2 regions of the Rubrobacter sp. M3-4 genome follow, and region 2 is predicted to be linked to the other one. Evidence: riboswitches for the same ligand, from Rfam matches in the RefSeq annotation. Region 2 holds a riboswitch; the other holds the start of a gene.
What was found. A riboswitch is a leader RNA that binds a small molecule or an ion and turns the genes downstream of it on or off. The one in region 2 is predicted to bind cyclic di-AMP.
Positions count from the first base shown of each region.

Region 1: another riboswitch for cyclic di-AMP. It lies ahead of AC6EKW_RS02535 (APC family permease); the one in region 2 lies ahead of AC6EKW_RS13715 (hypothetical protein).

Region 1 covers NZ_JCBAJP010000002.1:43,973-48,152, reverse strand. The annotation lists gene AC6EKW_RS02540 (DUF924 family protein) at 1-264, opposite strand, end outside; gene AC6EKW_RS02535 (APC family permease) at 257-2,200, opposite strand; cyclic di-AMP (ydaO/yuaA leader) riboswitch at 2,240-2,403, opposite strand; gene AC6EKW_RS02530 (alpha/beta fold hydrolase) at 2,741-3,622, opposite strand; gene AC6EKW_RS02525 (ornithine cyclodeaminase family protein) at 3,678-4,180, opposite strand, start outside.
Region 2 covers NZ_JCBAJP010000015.1:3,555-7,734, forward strand. The annotation lists gene AC6EKW_RS13705 (putative hexosyltransferase) at 1-599, opposite strand, end outside; gene AC6EKW_RS13710 (alkaline phosphatase family protein) at 596-2,116, opposite strand; gene AC6EKW_RS13715 (hypothetical protein) at 2,325-2,609, opposite strand; cyclic di-AMP (ydaO/yuaA leader) riboswitch at 2,615-2,776, opposite strand; gene AC6EKW_RS13720 (LLM class F420-dependent oxidoreductase) at 2,834-3,748, opposite strand; gene AC6EKW_RS13725 (LLM class flavin-dependent oxidoreductase) at 3,745-4,180, opposite strand, start outside.

The sequences.
Region 1 (4,180 bases), on a different contig from region 2:
GTGGTCGGTCGCGTAAGAGCGAGGCTCGCCCCGGAACATGTTGCGGGGGAACTGGTCGAGCAGCAGGATGAGGGCGAGGGCGCCGCGGGGCGTCCCCTTCCAGTCTCCGAGCCCGCCGGCAGCCGCCAGCTCGTAGTCGGCGCGGAACCGTTCGCTCACCTCACGGTCGAAGTCCTCGCCACCCCCGAACCACTCCTCGCGGAACTCCCGGCTCTCCCCGAACCAGAAGCGCAGGATCTCCTCCCGGCGGTCCAACTCATCCACCGACGTGTATCGCGGGACGTTTCCCAGGGTCGGGCTCCGCCTCGCGCAGCACCTCGCGGGTCACGGGCGGGATGTCTCCCTCGCCGAAGAGGATGTAGCGGACCAGGTAGACCAGGGGGTTGCCCTCGGTCCAGCCGAAGTAGCAGTGAGGCTTCGCGCCGGTCTCGTCTCTCAAATACAGCAGGAAGGCAGCTATCGCGTTCGGGACGCTCGAGCTCTCCGCCCGCAGCACCCGGTAGCCGTCCACCCTCACCCCTCTCACCTCCATCACGTCGGTGAACTCCGAGGGGTCGGCCACGTCGACCTCCAGGAACAGAACCGGAACCTCCCGCGGGATGTGGTTCGCCTCCCGCTGTTCACGCTCCTTCAGCTCGTACTCGCGACGGTCGCCCGCCTGCCGGCGGTTGGCGATTATGTGGATCTCACCCGAGGAGAGCGCCTCTTCGATGAACCTCCAGGCAGCCTCGTCCAGCTTTATGTCCTCCTGTCGCAGCTCTGTCGAGCGCAACGCCCGGGAGACGAGGGAGACGAAGATGATCGCCGCGATGAACAGTATCGAGATCACGATCCCGTTCGGCTGGGAGCGGATGTTCTCGACGTCGGCGTAGAGCATCACCAGGGTTATGAGCCCGAAGACGAGCGTCGGCCTGTGCCTGCGCTGCCGGCGCATGGCGACCGTCACGGCCAGAGCGGCCGAGGTCATCATGATCAGCACGCCCGTCGCGTACGGACCGCTCTGCGCGTTCACCCCGGCGTGGAAGGCGAGCGTTATCGCGAAGGCTATCGCGCTGAAGACGAGCACCATCGGCCTTACCGCCCGCCCCCACTCCGGGGCCATCCCGTAGCGCGGCAGATAGCGGGGCACGATGTTCAAAAGCCCCGTGAGCGCCGAGGCTCCGGCGAACCAGAGGATCGTGATCGTGGAGATGTCGTAGATCGTCCCGAAGGTATTGCCCATGTACTGATGCGCGAGGTAGGCGAGCGCCCGGCCCGCGGCCTTGCCGCCCGGCTCGAACTCTCTGTGCGGGATCAGGACCGTGGTGACGAAGCTCGTCGTGATCAGGAAGAAGCTCATGATCAAAGCGGCCGTGGTGAGCATCTTGCGGGTGTTGCGGATGCGTCCGGCGGGCCGCTGCGGGTCGTCGCCGGGGTCGCCCTTCACGAGCGGCATCATCGAGACGCCGGTCTCGAACCCCGAGAGTCCGAGCGCGAGCTGCGGGAAGACCAGAAACGAGACGACGACCATGTCGAGCGGGTTTCCGTAGCCGTGCAACAGGGCGTCCTTCCAGTGGGAGAGGTACGCCGGGTGCTGGAGGATCATGTAGAAGCCGAAGACGACGATGAGCAGGTTGAGGAAGAGGTATGAGAAGACGAGCACGATCGCGATGCCTATGGCCTCGCGGAACCCTTTGAGGAAGACCCCGCCGAGGATGGCGAGGAGCACGAGCGTGATCGCCGTCTCTTTGTCGTGCAGGAAAGACGGCACTATCGGGTTCTCGGCCAGATGCGTCGCACCGTCGGCAGCGGAGAGGGTTATCGTGAACATCCACGCCGTGCCGACGAACCCGAGCAGGCACAACACGAAGATCTTGCCCTTCCAGAACGAGAGCAGGTGCTCGAGCATCGCGATCGAGCCCTGCCCGTGCGGGCTGTGGTAGGCGACCCGGCGGTAGGCGGGGAGCATCCCGAAGAGCGTGAGCAGGACGATGAACATCGTCGCGATCGGCGAGAGCGCTCCCGCGGCGAGTCCTGCTATGCCGGGGATGTACCCCAGCGTCGAGTAGTAGTCCACCCCGGTCAGGCACACCACCTGCCACCAGGGGTGCTGCTCGCGGGCCTCCTTGATGTGCGGCCCCTGCATCTCCTCGATACGGTTCTCGAGCAGCCAGGTGCGGAACCGCGAGGAATGTCCCTTGGAGCGAGTGGCCCTGATCATCTCGGAAGGCTGCAGGCGGGCCGCAAGGTGATTCGCATCATTCCCTTCCTCTCGCGCCTGCGGGGTTAGCTGTCGGGTTCGGACCGGAAGAGAGAAGCCCTACGCCGTTGCGGCGATTCACCCCGGGGAGGACCAGCCGTCCTACCCCGTGGTTCCCCCGTCCCCCGGCTCTCCGACGGCCGGAGGTTCGGCGAAGATCTGATTTTTCGTCCATGGCTCCCGGAGGTATACCCCCGCACCAGGGGGTTGTCAACCGGGCGGCACGGTTCGGGTGGTGGCGCATCGGGAGGAAGGTGCGTGTTTGGTCAGCATGTAGCCACAGGAGACGGATACGTCGTTTCTGAGGAGAACAAACAGAGCCCGCTGGCCTCCGGGCGGCCGCGCCTTCGGCCGGGAGGGCATATACCCGCTCGCGGCGCTGGCGACGCTCTTCGCCCAAACCGAGTGGTACGCGAGCGCCGTTCTGATCCTCGTGCTCTCGGCCGCGGCGGTCTACCACCTCGTCCTGCGCACCCGCCGCCGCAAGGCCAAAGGCCTGCTCTAGCGCGTCCAGCCTTCGAGGAGCACACCGGCCCACCGGCCGACGGCCGGCTCCCACATGAGCGTGTAGTGGTTGGTGTCCTCCAGGAGGATCGACCCTCTCACGTCGAACGAGTCCTCCATCTGACGTCGCACTTCCTCGGGGATGAGCGGCGCGCTCCCCGGGAAGAACCCCTCCGCTGCGCGCACCAGCGCGACCGGGCACGAGATGCGGCTCATCTCCGCGGTGGTCAGCGCCGAGCGGGCAACGTCCTCCGCATCCTCCGTACAGGCCACTAAAGAGGCCTTGGGCCGGTAGCCACCTTCGACCTCCTCCAGGTCGTAGCGGTAGTAGTCGGCGAGTTCCGGTGGCAGATCCCGCATCGTCACCCCCTCTTCCGGATACCAGAACCGGAGGTAATCGTCGGGGCTCTCGAAGTTCATACGGAGCCGGCTGAAGGAGCGGGCGAGCCCCTCGGAGACCCCGCCGGAGAGCTCTTCCCGCCCCTCCACCCGCGGCCAGCCACCGTCGAGGAGCACGAGCGCCCGCACCCGTTCGGGGTGCGAGAGCGCCACCCTCTGCGCGACGAACGCCCCCATCGAATGGCCGGCGAGCGTGGCCCGCTCCAGACCGAAATGGTCTAGCACCCGCACCACGTCGCGCGCGTGGGCCTCGAGCCCGTAGGAGCCGGGACCGGGCTTCTCCGAGTCCCCCCGGCCCCGCAGGTCCACCCCGATGAGCGGCCGCCTGCCGGCGAGACGCCTCGCGAGCGCGTTGAACGAGCGGTGTTGCGCGCTTATCCCGTGCAGGCACACCACCGGGTCGTCTCCTTCCCCGGATCGCCAGACGGCGAGTCCGACCTCGCCGTGTACCAGCTCTCTCCGCCAAAGATCAGACGTCACCCTCGTCCCTCCCGTACGATAGAGCCCGCACGCGCTCCTCCCCGGCCACACCTTCTCATCCGTCCGACACCCTGCGCCAGACCAGCTCCGCCGTCGCCACGTCCTCCACTGCCAGCCCTACCGATTTGAACAGCGTGATCTCCTCTCCCGACCGCCGACCCGGCTTCACCCCGGCGACGACCTCCCCGATCTCGGCGAAGATCTTTCCGGCGGCCCTCACGTCTCCCGACTCCTGCATGGCGGCCTCCCGCGAGTCCACGTAGAGGGTTACCCGCCGCAGCACCCCGTCGTCCAGCTCCCGCCACTCGGGGCGGGGTGCGCCGACCGCGTTCACGTGCGCTCCCGGCGAGAGCCATTCCCCGAAGAGCACAGGATCGGGCGAAGTCGTCGCCGTCACCACCACGTCCGCCCCCCGCACCGCCTCCTCCGCCGAGGACGCTGCCACGATGCCGTGCTCCTCGGCGAACGCCCCGGCCCGGCGCGGGCTCCACACCCTCACCTCACGGAAGTCGCGCACCAACCCGAGGGCCTTCAGGTGGCTGCGTGCCTGTGCGCCGG
Region 2 (4,180 bases):
ACCCCGGCCTCGCGGGTCGCCGAGGCGAGCGCGGCGAGAATGCATCCCAGGAGCAGGTTGCGCCGCAGGCGCGCCGCCCAGAGAGCCCCGGACGAGAACGCGAGGAAAAGCCCCTCCGAGTAGGCGGCGTTGAAGAAGAAGCTCGTGGGGAAGAAAGCCAGGACGAGAACCGAATTGCGCGCCACCTTCTCCCCCCAGCAGTCCTCCGCGAGACGATAAACGAAGTAGAAGCCGAACAGGGTGGCGACCAGCGAGATGAGCGTCAGCGCCACGCTCAGGTTCTCCAGCGTCGGCCGGGCTCCCGAGAACCGCACGACGGTCCGCGCCAGAAGAGGTGGCAACGGGAAGAAGGCCGTCTCGGGGGGAAGGAAGCGCTCGTACCCGTGGGCGGCTATGTAGGAGTACCAGATCCCGTCCCACCTCGCCCAGATATTGGTCACCAGGTGGTGCACGGGACGAGTGTCGGCCGGGCCGGGGCTCGGTCGGAGGAGCCCGGCGAAGATCGCCCCGGAGGCGAAATACAGCGCCCGGCTCGCCAGGAACACGAGCCCTACGAACCCGGCCCCGCCAGAGGCAAACCTCCGGAGCCGCTTCTTCACCCTCGGCTCCACCTCGGACGCGGGCTCACCAGGTCGGTCCTAGGGTGGGGCGGCAGGATGAGCGGTGGACGAGGCTTCTGGTTGAAATTGAAGTCCCGGACCAGGTTACCGAGCTGCGGCATCGCCTCTCTCACGTCCGGACGCGGGTCCGGGCGCCCGTCGGTTTTGGGGTTGAGCCGCTGCCCGCCCAGGAAGCGGTCTTCGATGAACTTCAGATAGGCGTCGAACGAGAGCGTCTGGTGGTCTATGTATCCGCGCTTCGCGTAGGGGCTTATGACGAGCCCGGGGACCCTCAGACCGTAGCCCATCTTATCCACCTTGGGGGGCACGACGTTGTCGTAGAAGCCTCCCCAGTCGTCCCAGGTGAGGAAGATCGCCGTGCTCTTCCAGTCCGGGCTCCTCATCGCCGCGTTGATCACCCGGGTGACGTAGGCCTGCCCGTTGCTTATGAGCGCCGGGGGATGCTCGCTGTTCTTGCCGCTCGGGACGAGCCAGCTCACCTGCGGGAGACGCCCCTCCCTCGCGGCCCTGAAGTAGGCGCTGGTGCTCTGGATGTTCCCGAGCTGATGGTCCTGTCTGACCGTCTCGAAATGCGGCAGCGGGTTCCAGATCCCGGGGGTCTTCGGGCTCTGCATGGTCCTGTGGCAGAACATCTGTCCGTCGGGACAGTCGGGTTCTGCGCCCCTGGCCACGTAGTAGCGCCAGCTCACGTGGTATTTGTGCAGCAGGTAGGTTATGTCGGTCCAGGCGTAGTCCGGCTGGTGTAGCTTTCCCCCGCGCCTCTGAACCGGGGGGACGGCACCAGGGAAACGTCTCGCAAAGTCCAGAGGTTCCTCCGGGCGCTGCAGGGCGCTGCGGCAGCTCATGGGGTTTTTGTTCTTGCACACCGCGGACCACGCCGAGACCGTATACAGGTGTGCCGGAAGGCTCCAGGAAGCATTCGACTCGAACATGTGATCCTGCAGGACGAAGTTGCGGGCGTAGGCCCAGTAGTTCGGGATCTCCCGCGCCGTGTGGTAGCCGACGACGTCTGGAGGGTTGTCGTGGGTTATGTGGGAGCAGTGGGGGTTCAGCGGGCTCTTCTTGCACAGCCGGCTCTCCCCGGCGAGCTGCTGACGGATGAAGCCGTTCATCCTGCCGCCGTTTATGTCCTTTCGGGCGTCCGTCGCGGTGTGAGGCCCACCGAGATCCCGGTTCTTGCGGTCGTGGAAGGGCCGGATGCAGTGTCCCAGTCGCGGGTCCGGGATGCAGACCGCCGGGTGCCCGTTCTTCATCGGGATGCCGTCGGCACCGGGGTAGGTGCCGAAGTAGTTGTCGAAGGAACGGTTCTCCTGCATGATTATGATCACGTGCTTTATCTTCTCCAGCCCGGGCGGTGCGCCAGGCGCGAGCGTCCCCGGGGACGTCTGGCCGGTGACCTTCCCCGACCCGGAACAGGCCGCCAGGACGAGCAGCAGCGCGGACAGCGCGGCGATCGGCGAGATCACCCTTCGCGAGACCCTCAGCCAACATCCCATGCTACGCCAGCCCCTCTCTCATCTGGTGGGATACCTCTTCCTGCCGACCCTCCAGCGGGAAGATTTCCTCCTATTAAGTCCGGAGGTTGAGAGAATTCTGAGAAAAGGGCGAAAGGCTGAAGAAAGCCGGAGGTGATCCCCCCTGCCCGGGGATCACCTCCGGCGAGAGAACCTTCGCGGGCGACCCGCGCTCAAGACCCCGACGAAACTACAAACGCCGGCGGAGACTCGAAGGATCGAGCTCCCCCGAGACGAAGGCCCGTTCGAGGCGGTTGCGGCTGGCCCGCACCAGCTCGGGGCAACGCAGGATGTCGCCTATCTCCCGCTGCGAGCAGTTGCGCACCACGTAGTCCTCGTGCACTATCTCGTGCAGCGGAGCGCCGTCGTTTATCCGGTGGACGACGTAGTTGAGGACCTTCTCCTCCCGCTCGGTGTGGGGCCTCTCCTCACCGAGCATCATGCGCCGCAGGAAAGAACGCCTCTGGACCGACACTCCTCTTCCTCCTTCTTCGGCGCCTGCGGGGTTAGCTGACGGGTTCGGGCCGAAAGAGAGAAGCCCTACGCCCCGCTTCGAGGCGATTCACCCCTCGGTGGGCCTAGGCCCGCCGGATCGGGTCCCCCGCCTCCCGGTGCCACCCGGGAGCTCGGCGCTTCTGGCACCACTTCTTACAACCCGCCGGTATACGCCCGAAAAGAGAAGTTGTCAACCGGCGGACGCTACGCCAGCAGAGCGTGGGCCAGGACGCGCCATTCCCTGCCGAGACCGGCCCCGGGCCGGTCGGTTATCACCTGCACGCAGACGTGGTCCGCCCCCGCGTCGAGGTGCTCGTGCACCCGTTCTCTTATCCTGCCCTCGTCTCCCCAGGCGACGAGCGCCTCCACGAAGTGGTCGCTGCCCTCCCCGGAGAGGTCTTCTTCGGTGAAGCCCTGCCGGAGCCAGCTGTTGCGGTAGTTGGGAAGCCTGAGATACCGGCTTAAGTGCGAGCGGGCGAGGCGCAGAGCCTCCGTCCGGTCCTCCGTGAGGACCACCCCCTGCTCGACGGCGAGGAGCGGCCCTTCCCCGAGGATCCCGCGGGCGTAGGCGGTATGCTGCGGGGTTACCAGATAAGGATGGGCGCCGTCGGCGAGATCTCTGGAGAGCTCGAGCATCTTCGGGCCGAGCGCCGCGAGCAACACGGGAGCCTCCCGTTCAGGTCCTACGGCGTCGAACCGGGCCCGGCGCATGTCCTCCAGGTAGGAGCGCATCGTCGCGAGCGGCGAGCGGTAGTCGTGGCCGCGCATCTCGACGAGCGGCCGGTGGCTCACCCCGATCCCGAGGACGAACCGTCCCGGATACGCCTCGGCGAGCGTCTTCGACGCGGCGTTCGTCGCCCACGCGTCACGGACGAAGATGTTGGCGATTCCGGTGGCGATCTGGATCCGACTGGTTGCGGAGAGCAGTATCGCGGCGGTGGTGAAGATCTCCCGTCCGGTCGCCTCTCCGAACCATAACGCCCCGTAGCCGAGCTCCTCGGCCTCGGCCGCGGCCTCCCTCGCCCGGGAAGCGGGCAGATAGTTGAGGATCGAGGTCCACAGCCCCACCTCGCCCCCGAGCACCGAAGGGTCGGGGTATCTCCGCTCCGTCCGGCTCATGTCCGCTCCCGTCCCCCGGCCGGCGCTCCCGCGAGCCCGAAGACCTCCGCGAGAAGCTCGTAGGAGCGCAGCCGCGCGGTGTGGTCGTAGACCATCGTCGTGACCATGAGCTCGTCGGCCCGGGTGCGCTCCGCGACCTCCTCCATCCTCTCCCTGACCCTCTCGGGGGTGCCGATGATCTGCATCGAGCGGTACGCCTCGGCGAGGCGCCTCTCCGCCGGTGTGTACTCGTGAGCCAGGGCCTCTTCCGGCGTGGGGAGCGGCCCGGGCCGGCCGCTGCGCATCCTGACCCAGGCGAGCTGCATCGAGGAGGCGAGCTCCGCGGCACGCTCCTCGCTCTCGGCGCAGACGACGGAGACGGCGAGTATCGCCGAGGGACGCTCGAACTCCTCCGAGGGCTCGAAGCTCTCTCTGTAGGCGAGCATCGGCGGG